3 regions of the Bacillus altitudinis genome follow, and region 1 is predicted to be linked to each of the others. Evidence: predicted binding sites of a transcription regulator. Region 1 holds the regulator's gene; each other region holds the start of a gene.
What was found. Region 1 encodes LexA, which represses DNA repair genes until DNA is damaged. Its sites were predicted from a motif close to CGAACATATGTTCG; they were not measured.

Region 1 (4,290 bases):
TATAAAAGCATAGAGCCATGTCCCGCAGATAACACAAAACGGTCTCTGTTAAACCAATTTGGATTTTGCGGACTTACGTTTAAGTGATTCGTCCATAAAGCGTACGCCATTGGTGCAGCGCCCATCGGCATTCCAGGGTGACCGGAATTCGCTTTTTCAATTGCGTCTATGGAGAGAGTACGTATTGTTGCAATAGATTTCAATTCAATCGTTTCCATATAAATCCCCTTCCGTATCTTGTGTACACCATTATCATAAATCTACTGTCCTTTTTTCACAACTATTTCACGCCGAAAAAGAAGGATTTTGTCACATTTAGTTTATCGATCACCTAAAAACTTATACAAATATGAAAAAAGATGAGAATATTCCTCCCATCTTTTCAAAAATCAAGAAATGATGACCTTTAATGAAGATTCTGGTCTCTTTCTCTTTTTAATTTTTCTGGTGTGACATCGTTTCCTTCTGGATCGACGATTTTCACGGTTTTAAGTGTATTTTTCATAGAAGAACGAAAAGCCTTTAAATATTCCTCTCTTAATTGCTTTTGTTCTGTTTTCTCAGCGTCCGACAAACCGGCCTCTTTCGACTTTTTTGAAAGCTCATTGATTCTTGCAAGCTGTTCTTTAGAAATCATGACAAACTCCTTTAAAACATTTTCTCTACATACTACTAAATATCAGTCATTTTTACAACAAATCACGCTTTAAGTCGCAAGCCCTTTTTCATATTCTTGGTACCTTCTATGGACGGTTGCTTTTGAAATGTCAAAACCAAGTGCCTGCAATGTCACTGCAATTTCAGCGAATGTCATGTTATTTTTTCTTAATCGAACAATTTCAGAAATCGGTACTTCAATACGTTCGCGGCCAGGCGCCTGTTCTTGGTGTTTTAAATTCAGTTCGGGTTGATACCCTCGCTCAACAGCTTTTTTCATCCCACGCTTAATTTTCAAATTATGAATTTTCCGCTGATACTCTTCTACAACGCCTACAATTTCAATGACCATTTCGTCTGCTTCTGAAAGCTCAAGCTCTCCTCTATGAAATACGCTGTACACCTTGACTTTCTCTTTAAACAGACAATGAAGAAGAGCGATTTTCGCCTGCCCTCTTCCAAGGCGTGTCTCATCTTGAATGAGAACAGCATCGATTTCTTCCTCTTTCAGCGTAGCCAGCATGTCAAAAACACCGTCACGATCAAGATCGTATCCACTCGCTTTTTCTTTAATCACTTTGACTACATTCATCTTGTGCGCTGCAGCTAAAGCAAGCAGTTCTTCTTCTTGTCTTTTAAGCGAGGTTTCTTGCTCTTCTTTGGCAGTACTTACTCTCGCATAAATGATTGCATTCATGTCTTCAATCGACCTTTCTACTGTACTGTTGCAAGTTGATATACGACTGGATGCTCTTTTTTAACTGGAATGACAAGGATGTCTCCAGGCTGGATGTCAGTTGAAGCGAGATCATTGTGTTCAGTTACCCAGTCAATAAAAGCATTTTTATCGATCGATTTACTGTCGTTTACTTGATCAGCTAATCCCCAAAGAGTATCACCTGATTGAACCTCTATTTTAACATATTGATTTGGATCATTATGGCTAGTGACTGCAATAAGTGAGAGAAATATGCCAACGATGAATGAGAATAGCCCAATAAAAATAATAGATTCCTTTAACCTCATAATGTCATCTCTCCTAATAGAATGTGTGTTCGTTCTTTCTGACACTCATTATAAATACGAACAAACGTTTCTGTCAAACGTTTTTTTCGAACCTATGTTTGTACTGTTAGGAAAAACATGCTATAATTTCTTTAAAATTGACGTTTTGAGGTGCAAAAGATGACGAAGCTATCAAAAAGACAACTCGATATCCTGAAATTCATAAAAGAAGAAGTAAAAAGCAAGGGTTATCCCCCATCCGTTCGTGAAATTGGCGAAGCTGTCGGTCTAGCATCAAGTTCAACTGTCCATGGACATTTAGCTAGACTAGAAACGAAAGGTTTAATTAGAAGAGACCCAACGAAACCTAGAGCGATCGAAGTACTAGATGAAGAGGAAATGAATATTCCAAAGAGCGCTGTAATGAATGTTCCAGTCATCGGAAAAGTCACAGCAGGCTTGCCTATCACGGCTGTTGAGAATGTAGAAGAATATTTCCCACTTCCAGAAACTTTTGCAGCGCCAGATGAACAAGTATTTATGCTTGAAATTATGGGAGAAAGTATGATCGATGCAGGTATTTTGGACAAAGACTACGTCATTGTGCGTCAGCAAAGCACTGCCAACAATGGAGATATTGTGGTGGCTATGACAGAAGAAGATGAAGCAACAGTGAAACGTTTTTATAAGGAAGATACACACTTTAGATTACAGCCCGAGAATCCATCAATGGAACCGATTATTTTACAGAATGTGAGTATACTAGGTAAAGTGATTGGCGTATTTAGAAATATTCATTAAAAAAAGCCGGTATTTCATCAACGTTTGATGAGAGCCGGCTTTTTCTTTTATGAACAAGAATATGCAAGAATACTAGAGCTTGGGAACGAGCCAAATGTAAAGTTCGGCCATATGAAACCCGTTGTACGGCCAAAAGGCTGCGAGGAAAGAACATACATGAGAAATACTTGACCGTTTCTAAGGAACACAATGGTCCACCTTCTATTACATCCAGCTGCAAATTGAACCGTTTGCTGGCTTCCGCCTACACTCTGCCCTGCAATGAGCGGCTGCATACTTTGAGGCTGAGAAACTGCTTGTTGATATTGCGAGATGATATGCTGCGGCGGGGCTGGCGGGACCGATTGTCCTCCTGCTCCTTGCCCTTGCCCAGTCCCTCCGAATGGCAAGCCGGGAAATCCTCCAACTTGAGAAATAGGAAACGCCGGCATGCTTTGTACCTGCCGATCGTACAAGTACCCATTCCACGTACCTTCATATGGATTATACATATTAAACACCACTTTCTTAGACATTCATCACGACAGTATATGTCATACATAAAAAAAGAGTGTTGAAGAGACAAATAGAAATCTTTCCAAAAGACGTTTTATTCTTCTTTAGAACGGTTAAATATTAATGAGGAAGAAAAAAATAAAAAAATGAAAACTTTTTGTCTCCCTCAAACGTTATATATGTAGAAAGAAAAGAAATAAAAAACATTTAGATTTAATACTTGTAATATCTCTGTAACTATTGTAACATTTGTAACATAAGAAGTTTTCATTGAGAAAAGGAGGCAATCGCCTTGAAAAAATTATTTGTTTTATTAACCGCTATTATGCTTATGATCTCATTACAAACAACAACACTGGCCGCTTCCAAAAAATCAGCCGCTTTGACAAATAAAGAAGCGTTACATATTGCCCTTGATGCAAGAGAACACTTTTGGAGTGCGATGTCAGGCTACAACATTAAAGAGCATTCAGATTACAAATTAAAATCATTTACTTATAAAGATATGACTTACAACTACCTGTCTAAAACATTTGATACAAAGAAAAAACTAAACAGCTATCTATCTCAAGTGTTCACAAAAGATGCCATTACTCACGGTTTAAAAGACTATCAGTTCATCGTTCATAAAGGTAAAATGGCTGTGCCAGTTGGTGACGGAGACAATATGCTTAATTGGGATAAGGCAACACCTAAACTCGTCTCTAAGAAAAGTACAATCCGCACATACGAATTCACAGTCCCAACACTTGATGGACGCAAAGTAAAACGTACTGTCACTTTCGAGAAAGTACAAAAGGATTGGAAAGTAACAAAAATTGACGCTGTGATCTAAATAAAAACCAGGCCGTTTACTAGGCCTGGTTTTTATATGGATGAAAATTCAGTCATACGATCTAAAGCGTGAGCAAGTGATGAAGCCGTTTGAAATTCATTAAAAGGCAGTCCAAGCTGTACAGCCGTTTGAGCAATTTCTGGTCTAATGCCTGAAATGGTCGTATCAACCCCAATTAACCGAAGTGACGTGACAAGATCAAAGATTTGATGTGCTACCATCGTATCAATGATGACGACACCTGATAAATCAATACATAAATGTTGAACACCTTTTTGCGAACACTGTTTTAATGTATTTTCTAAGATAATCTTTGCTCGCGCAGTGTCAATATCTCCAACTAAAGGCAATAAGGCAACATGACTTTTTAACACAATGACTGGGGAACTCAGCTCATAAATCATGTCTCTTTGTGCAACGAGTTTATTGGTGGTATTTTTCACATATTGCTGAATAAAGACATGAATTGAAATGTTAAATGCCTCAGATATCAAATC
Region 2 (4,290 bases), 400 kb from region 1:
AATGAACATAAAGTAACGCCAATGAGGATGATGCTAAAGACCGTATCTTTCTGAATAATGGAAAGAGCTTTTTTGACGCCGATTTGTTTGGTACTTTCTGGAGCAGCCACTGGATGCTTTTGAAATTGCCATGCCAGCGTTAACCCGTACAACAAGTAAATGAGGGCAGCGACGAGAAATGGAAAAGTCGTTTTTGATGACCCGAGATATAAGCCAAGCAGCGGGCCGAAAATGACACCAATGTTAATGGCCGTATACCGTAAGTTAAAGACAAACAACCGAATGCTCGATGGGGTGACATCGGATAAGAGTGCTTTAGACGTTGGTTCAAACAGCGCCCGGCACAGTCCATTTAAAGCATTCATAAAAAAGAAGACCCAAATGGCATCTGCAAACGCGAAGCCAACAAAGACAAGTGTCCAGCCAAAGATGGATAAAAGCATGACCTTTTTTCTGCCGATTCGGTCGGAAACATAGCCGCCGTAAAAACTCGCAACAATCCCAATAAGAGAGCTGACGGCAATGATCAATCCAGCTGAAGAGGCTGAGGCGCCTTTGACTTGTGTCAAATAAACGGCTAAAAAGGGAATGCTCATGGATGTCGCCATTCGGCCAAATATCGTGCCGATGATGATCGTCCAACTAAGTGGATGTAAAGTGCGTAAGTTATTTTTCATGCTGTGTCTCCCCTGAGTTTGTAAGATGTTCCAATCATACATGAAAAATTGTGCAAATTAAATACACAATTTGATGGAGGAGTCATCCGTCAAATGACAGAGAAGCTTGAACCGTTCCGTTCATTCGAAGAGCATATGCCTCGTTTTCAAGGTTTTAAGCCTTGATGGATCATAATTTTTTCAGAAAAACGAAGCGTGTTTTTCAATGATCATGTTTTCGTTTTGCGAAAATCAATTGAGGTCGATGGCGATAATTTGATGTAAGGAAAGGTCTAGCACATCTTCGTCATTCACGATTTTCATTCGGCGTGTTTCATAATGAATGGCTTTCACCCAGCCCCAAAACTGTGCTTTCATGCCTGATGAGACATATGTCACGCAAATCGCTTGATCCTCGGTAATCGACTGTGTGATCAAAACATTCATTTCCTCTAGCTGATCGGAGCTGAGCGGTAGAGGTGTATATTCTTTTTTCTTTCGTTTTTGAGCAAGTAGTTGCTCTCGGTGCTCTGGTAGCATCATTCGGCTTGATTCCCACATGATGTTGTATCCAGGTGTTAATTTATTGGGATTCATGCTTGTTCGCCTCCGTTATTTGTAATGCCCGCCAATTTTCTCGGCGCGGTGATATGCCTGCCCTGCGCTTGTCAGTGACGAAGCATGCAATAATGCCGCAGGTCCATATTTCAGATGGATTTCATCAAATACTTTGCTGAGTTGATCTTTCTTCAAATGATGATCAAATAAAGTCAGCTGATAGTGGCTGTCAGGCTGCAGCTGTGAGAGGGTAATGCCTACACTGCGAATGGGCTGACCATCCCAGTGCTGCTGGCATAGCTGAATCGCTGCCTCTGCAATATCTGAGCCATACTGTGTCGGTGAATGAAGCTTCATTTGTCGATGAAAGCCTGTTGGATGTGAAAAATCAGCCCCTCTTACACCAACAGACACTGTTTGACCGAGATAATGCTTAAAACGTGCCCGCCGAGCGACTTCCTCACTCAATTCAAGAAGAGCGACTTTGATCTCCTCAAGAGATGCGTAATCACGGGGAAGGGTCATATGATGCCCAACGGCTTTTTGTTGATCATGTGTGTGAATAGTGACTGGAGAGGGATCGTGTCCTAAAGCTGTTCGCTGCAGAAGCTCCCCATTGATTCCCCAGCGTTTTTTTAATCGGTCTAACGGATAAGTAGCAAGTGTGCCAATAGTACTGATGCCCATTCGTTTCAAATGATGCTCCATTCGTTTGCCGACGCCAAATAATTTCCCAATGGGAAGCGGCCATAAATCAGTGGCAACCCGGTCGGCACTCAGTTCATAGATGCCGGATCTGTTTTTTTTGGCAAAATGGTCACAGGCCATTTTAGCGAGCACTTTATTAGGGCCTATGCCCACACGTGCGTAAATGCCAGTCTGGTTCATAATCGTTGTTTGTATATGTTGAGCGATCTCATGTGGAGAGCCGAATAGTGTAAGACTGCCTGTAATATCAAGAAACTGTTCATCAATGGAATATGGCTCGACAAGGTCTGTGTATTGTTCAAGCAGTTCTGTAATCATGACAGAGACATCGAGATAGCGCTGCATACGTGGACGTACGACCACTGCTTCAGGACATTTCTCCTGTGCTTCCCATAACCTTGATGCATTTTGTACGCCACGTTTCTTCGCGAGAGGGCAGGCTGCCAGGACGACTCCGCTTCTTCGTTCTGGATCTCCAGAGACAATGAGCGGCACATTCTCCAAATGAGGCGCCTCCACCTTCTCAACTGATGCATAAAATGACTGCATATCCACAAGCAGAATGGCTCGTTCATTCATTGTACTTCACCTCTTAGAACGTATGTTCTGTATCTATTGTAAACAACATGAGGTGAAATTCATACTGGTAAATCATTCAAAAGCTGTCCATACAAAAAAGACGAAGTGATGAACACTTCGTCTCGTCTGCTGCAACGATTGTTAGGCATGTGCCATGTTGTGGAATGTTTGGAGCGGTTCAGAACGCAGACGATAAGCCATCAGCTTTTTCTTTGGCTTATGTGTAAACTGCCGAACCACATCCACATGGTCATCATAATGGAATAGATAAAGGGTGACATCATGTTTCCCATGCTTTGTTTGCATAGTAAGCGGCGCTGGCCCTTCATTCGGATGAAGAAAGCGCTCTTCATCACCAGGGTAAATATAATAGCGTTCAATAAAGATCGCATCATTAAAATGTTGAATGATTTCAGATGCTCGCTGCTCATCAAGCGAACGACCTTGAAAAGTAATATTTGTTTGCTCACTTGTTACTTTAGCATGTACGGCGTAGCGGCTAAAAAGGCGCTCAACAACACCAGAAGGCAAAGAGGTGACAAGCAGCTTTAAAAGACTAAACACAACAAGCGAAATAACAACCCAAACCAATCTCATCATCTCCAATAAACATTTGTACCATTTCCTATATGAACCATCTTAACATAACAAATGAATGAAACTTTCGCACAAAAAGTGAACTTTTTGAAATAAGTGTGAAGATTTAAAAGGAGATGACGGCTGAAAGACGAAGAACCAACAAGTGAACATGAAAAAGACGGGCATACTGTCTTTACAACCATTTGATCAGACAGTAGACTATTGAAACAATCGCATTTTTGAGAAAAAACGAATCAAAGGAAAGCCAAAATGGAAAAAGGGGCGAGGCCATCATGATACGTCAAGTGAAACCGTCAGATTTTTACGCAGTCACATCCGTCATTCAAAGCTGGTGGGGAGGCAGAGATTTGCGTGCAAAATTGCCAAAGCTCTTTTTTGAACATTTCCAGCAAACAAGTTTTGTTGTCGTTGAAAAGGGAGAGCTGATCGGCTTTTTGGTTGGCTTTTTATCGCAATCTCATTCGGATGAAGCCTATATTCACTTTGTTGGCGTCCACCCAGATCACCGTAAATTAAAGATAGGCAAAATCCTCTATCAAGCTTTTTATGAAGCGGCTGAAAAGGAAGGAAGAACAACCATTAAAGCTGTCACAGCTCCTATCAATAAAGTCTCCATTGCTTACCATACAAAACTCGGGTTTCAGATAGAAAAGGGAGATAAAACAGTAGATGGCATCTCAGTCTTTTCAGATTACGATGGCATTCATGAAGACCGTGTGTTATTTGTGAAGAAGCTGGAGGCAATGAAATGATTGTACATTTAGATCACACAATAAGTGATGTAGCAAAGCAGATCTTACATATTCAACTAGCTGCATACCAACAAGAAGCTGAACAAATTGGCTATGCTGATCTTCCGCCATTAAAAGAGACCATTCAAGATGTCATGAAAGCAAAAGAGCAATTTATTGGTTTTGAGCAACATGATCTCTTATTAGGTGTAGTCTCCTATGAAGAGCTGAAAGATTGTTTGATCATTAGTCGATTGGCTGTGCATCCAAAAGCGCTAAAGCAGGGTATTGGAACAAGACTTATGTCGACAATTATGGAGAAGAATGTCCCGATAGAACTGACCACAGGGCAAGAAAACACCCCTGCAAAAAGGCTATATGAAAAATTGGGGTTTTTTGAAACAAATGTGATTCATGTGGCAAAAGAGCTCACCCTATCAAAAATGAAATGGACACCG
Region 3 (4,290 bases), 1.4 Mb from region 1:
TCTGTGATGTAATTTCGATCCCATGAATAGGACAAATCGGTTTTCCGACTCGAGCATATAATAGACGCAAGTAATCATAAATTTCTGTAACAGTCCCAACGGTTGATCGAGGGTTCCTGCTTGTCGTTTTCTGGTCAATACTAATCGCTGGAGAAAGCCCTTCAATCGCATCTACATCTGGTTTGTCCATTTGACCGAGAAATTGACGTGCATAGGCTGACAGTGATTCAACATACCTACGCTGACCTTCTGCATAAATGGTATCGAAGGCAAGCGACGATTTTCCCGAACCAGATAAACCCGTAATGACCACTAGCTGATCGCGCGGGATATTGACATCAATATTTTTAAGGTTGTGGGCTCTTGCCCCTTTCACCTCTATTCGTTCCATAGCCATCAGGCATTCATCCTTCCGCTTTTAGCTCTAGCAATAGATCTCTTAATTCTGCTGCTTTTTCAAAATCAAGCGCTTTTGCTGCATCTTTCATTTCCATCTCGACGTTTTCGATCACTTTTTCTCGTTCTTTTTTGCTCATTTTTGACAACTTTGGTGCTGCTTTTGTTTCGTATTCTTCTGAATCCTCATGTACTTTTGTTGCCTTGATCACATCTCGAATCTTCTTATGGATCGTTTGCGGAGTGATACCAAATTTCTCATTATACGCTTCTTGCTGCTCACGTCTCCGCTTTGTTTCTTGTATGGCAATGTCCATTGATTTCGTCATATTGTCTGCATACATAATAACCCGGCCTTCTGCATTCCTTGCAGCACGGCCAATCGTCTGGATGAGGGATCTTTCTGAACGTAAAAAGCCTTCTTTATCCGCATCTAAAATCGCCACGAGCGACACCTCTGGAATATCCAAGCCTTCTCGAAGAAGGTTGATCCCTACAAGCACATCATATTTTCCGAGACGTAAATCACGAATAATCTCAATCCGCTCGAGTGTCTTAATTTCTGAGTGCAGATAATTGACCTTGATTCCGATTTCTTTCAGATAATCTGTCAGATCCTCAGACATTTTCTTCGTTAAAGTCGTCACAAGCACACGCTCATTTTTCTCAACCCTTGCATGAATTTCCCCAATTAAGTCATCGATTTGTCCTTCAATTGGACGGACTTCAATGATTGGATCAAGCAAACCGGTTGGACGAATAATTTGTTCCACAACCTCTGGCGTTTTCTCAAGCTCGTATGGGCCAGGTGTTGCAGATACATGCACAATATGGTTAATGTGCTTTTCAAACTCATCAAATGTGAGGGGTCTATTATCAAGTGCTGACGGCAGACGGAATCCATGATCAACAAGCACTTGTTTTCTTGCCTGGTCCCCATTGTACATGGCGCGAATTTGCGGGATGGTCACGTGTGACTCATCGACAACAATCATAAAATCATCCGGAAAATAATCAAGCAATGTGTAAGGTGTTGAACCAGGCGGACGTAGGGTGAGATGTCTTGAGTAGTTCTCAATCCCTGAACAAAAGCCCATCTCTCTCATCATCTCAAGGTCATACCTTGTCCGCTGCTCAAGACGCTGTGCTTCAAGCAATTTCCCGTTTTCACGAAGCTTTTCCAACTGTTCCTCAAGCTCTTTTTCAATATTAATAATCGCTTTTTCCATCTTTTCTTCTCTTGTGACGAAGTGAGATGCTGGGAAAATAGCAACGTGGTCACGATCACCGAGAATTTCTCCAGTGAGAGCATCTACTTCACGAATACGTTCAATTTCATCACCGAAAAACTCCACTCTGATACAATGCTCATCTCGTGAAGCAGGAAAAATTTCAACGACGTCTCCTCGAACTCTGAAGGTTCCGCGCTGAAAATCTATATCATTACGAGAATACTGAATATCCACAAGCTTACGCAGCAGCTGATTTCGTTCAATTTCCATTTCAGTTCGTAAAGACAGCACAAGCTCTCTGTATTCTTCAGGAGAACCTAAGCCATAAATACAGGACACACTGGCAATGATGATGACATCTCTCCGCTCAAATAATGAGGATGTGGCGGAGTGCCTTAGCTTATCGATCTCATCATTAATGCTGGCATCCTTTTCAATAAATGTATCAGTTTGAGGCACATACGCCTCAGGCTGGTAATAATCATAATAACTCACAAAATATTCGACAGCATTATTCGGAAAGAATTCCTTAAACTCGCTGTATAATTGTCCGGCAAGTGTCTTGTTATGCGCAATGACAAGGGTTGGTTTGTTCACTTCTTTGATCAGGTTGGATACAGTAAAGGTCTTTCCCGTACCTGTAGCACCTAACAGCGTTTGATGCTGTTTCCCCTGATGGATGCCCTCCACAAGCTTTTCAATGGCTTTTGGCTGATCCCCTTGGGGCTGATAGTTAGAAACTAATTCAAAGCGGTCACTCACATCAAAGCCTCCGTTTCGTTACGAAATCTATCTAATGAATATATTATCATAAAAGAACACAAAAATACGAACTAAAGTTCGTGTCTGACTTGATTTTTATTTCCAATACAACCATACCCTCTCTGCCGTGGCTCATAACCCTCTAAAGAAACCTTCCTTTCAGTATGGAACATTTTGGAGTGAGATATTCGATCAGCAGAAAAACCACAAAAAAGAAAGCTGCACTCACTAGAAATCGTAAGCACAGCTCCTGTATCAAAAACATTTTCTTTTCATCAAGAGGGATCACATCAATGATGTTTTTCAGCCTTCTCTCTTTTTTCGACTTCTTTCTTGGCCATAAACAATGCCCCGGCCACTAAAGAAATAATATCTAATCCTACGATAAAGTAGGTTTCTGTATAGCCTTTCATATACGAAGCAAATAAAAGCGCTGCTGTTAATGCAATGCCAACGTAATGATTATAAGTAACCTTTGAAAATAAAATAACGAGCAAGAAAGGAAAAACAAGTGCAAATATGGCTTTTGTAATCACAAAAACCCTCCCTCTACATGGTCTACTCCCTTGATTATAGTAAAGATTGGCATAATGAACAATTCACAGTTTTCGATTTCAGCTTTTTTTCTTCTCGGGTGAAGACTTTTGATATAGATGAGGAGGAAAATTAGTGAAAACGTCCCCTTTCTAAAGATAGGTCTTTACGTCTTTGACAGTTACATCCAATAAATTCTATGATGAAAATGATAGTGCGCACTATCATTCAAAAAAACAAAAAGAGACAAATGAAACCATTGGCTATTTGGATAAGGGGGCATTCCCATGTATTCAGTATTATTTCATGCGGCTGAAGAATCCGCATCACTCGCAGGGGCAAAAGGCGTGAATTTAATTAAATTAAACAATCACGGACTGCCAGTTCCAGATGGATTTATTATTAAAACGAACAGCTTTGCAAGCTTTCTTTCATATCACAATTTCCATCCAACTGATCAAAACCTTGCCCGAAAAATCACAGAAGCTTCGTTTCCTTCACAAATGGAGACAGAATTACTTTCATCCTTTCAATCATTGTTGAAAACATATCCATCCGTTGCAGTGCGATCCTCTTCTGTTGCGGAAGATCTCGAAGGCGCCTCCTTTGCAGGTCAATACGAGACCTATTTAAATATCAAAACAAATGAAGAATTCTTGCAAGCCGTCAAAGAATGTTGGTCGTCTTACTTCGCAGCAAGAGTCACAGAATATAAGGAAGAGATGATTGAGAACGAGGAAGAGATGCCGCTCATGGCTGTTGTTGTACAAGGATTGATCCATTCTGACATCTCTGGTGTCATCTTTAGTGAGAATCCTGTATCAGGAAAAACAAACGAAGTCATGATGACTGCAAGCTATGGACTAGGAGAAGCCATCGTCTCCGGTCTTGTGACGCCAGATACATTTATTGTAAACAAAGAAACGTACTCTATTGAAAAATCACTAGGAACAAAAGAAGTGCAAATTGTTCCCTGTCAAGAGGGCGTCATTGAACAACCCGTAGGTGAGGAGATGGCTGGCCAATTTTGTCTTCGAGATGATCAATTGATCCAAATCACGAAAATGACAAAACAAGTAGAAGAACTTTATGGACATGGAGTAGATATCGAATTCGGCATGTCAAATGGTACTTTTTATTTACTTCAAGCAAGACCGATTACTGCTGCTTTTACCAATACAGCAAATGGCTCCTCAGGTGCATCCTTTCAAATGAAACCTGAAGAGCTGCAAGACTTCTGGATTTCAATGGACGATCATATGCCTGGACCCACAAGTCCTCTTTTTTCAAGTTTGATCATACCTGCTTTAAAAAACGGGATGAAGAAAATCGGAGAGAAGTATCAAGTACCAGACCTTAATATTAA

Region 2: the regulator LexA is predicted to act here: its motif matches at 2,517-2,530, upstream of ID12_RS15445 (DNA polymerase IV).
Region 3: the regulator LexA is predicted to act here: its motif matches at 2,458-2,471, upstream of uvrB (excinuclease ABC subunit UvrB).

The regions. Positions count from the first base shown of each region.
Region 1 is NZ_CP009108.1:2,673,421-2,677,710, reverse strand. It holds gene tkt (transketolase) at 1-218, opposite strand, end outside; gene ID12_RS13430 (DUF896 domain-containing protein) at 407-637, opposite strand; gene ID12_RS13425 (YneB family resolvase-like protein) at 707-1,354, opposite strand; gene yneA (cell division suppressor protein YneA) at 1,372-1,683, opposite strand; gene lexA (transcriptional repressor LexA) at 1,843-2,463, shown strand; gene ID12_RS13410 (hypothetical protein) at 2,511-2,954, opposite strand; gene ID12_RS13405 (IseA DL-endopeptidase inhibitor family protein) at 3,251-3,793, shown strand; gene ID12_RS13400 (STAS domain-containing protein) at 3,826-4,290, opposite strand, start outside.
Region 2 is NZ_CP009108.1:3,069,945-3,074,234, reverse strand. It holds gene ID12_RS15455 (MDR family MFS transporter) at 1-677, opposite strand, end outside; gene ID12_RS15450 (YolD-like family protein) at 909-1,253, opposite strand; gene ID12_RS15445 (DNA polymerase IV) at 1,269-2,501, opposite strand; gene ID12_RS15440 (YfmQ family protein) at 2,643-3,092, opposite strand; gene ID12_RS15435 (GNAT family N-acetyltransferase) at 3,374-3,853, shown strand; gene ID12_RS15430 (GNAT family N-acetyltransferase) at 3,850-4,290, shown strand, end outside.
Region 3 is NZ_CP009108.1:392,802-397,091, forward strand. It holds gene uvrA (excinuclease ABC subunit UvrA) at 1-397, opposite strand, end outside; gene uvrB (excinuclease ABC subunit UvrB) at 405-2,390, opposite strand; gene ID12_RS02020 (CsbA family protein) at 2,681-2,926, opposite strand; gene ID12_RS02025 (PEP/pyruvate-binding domain-containing protein) at 3,212-4,290, shown strand, end outside.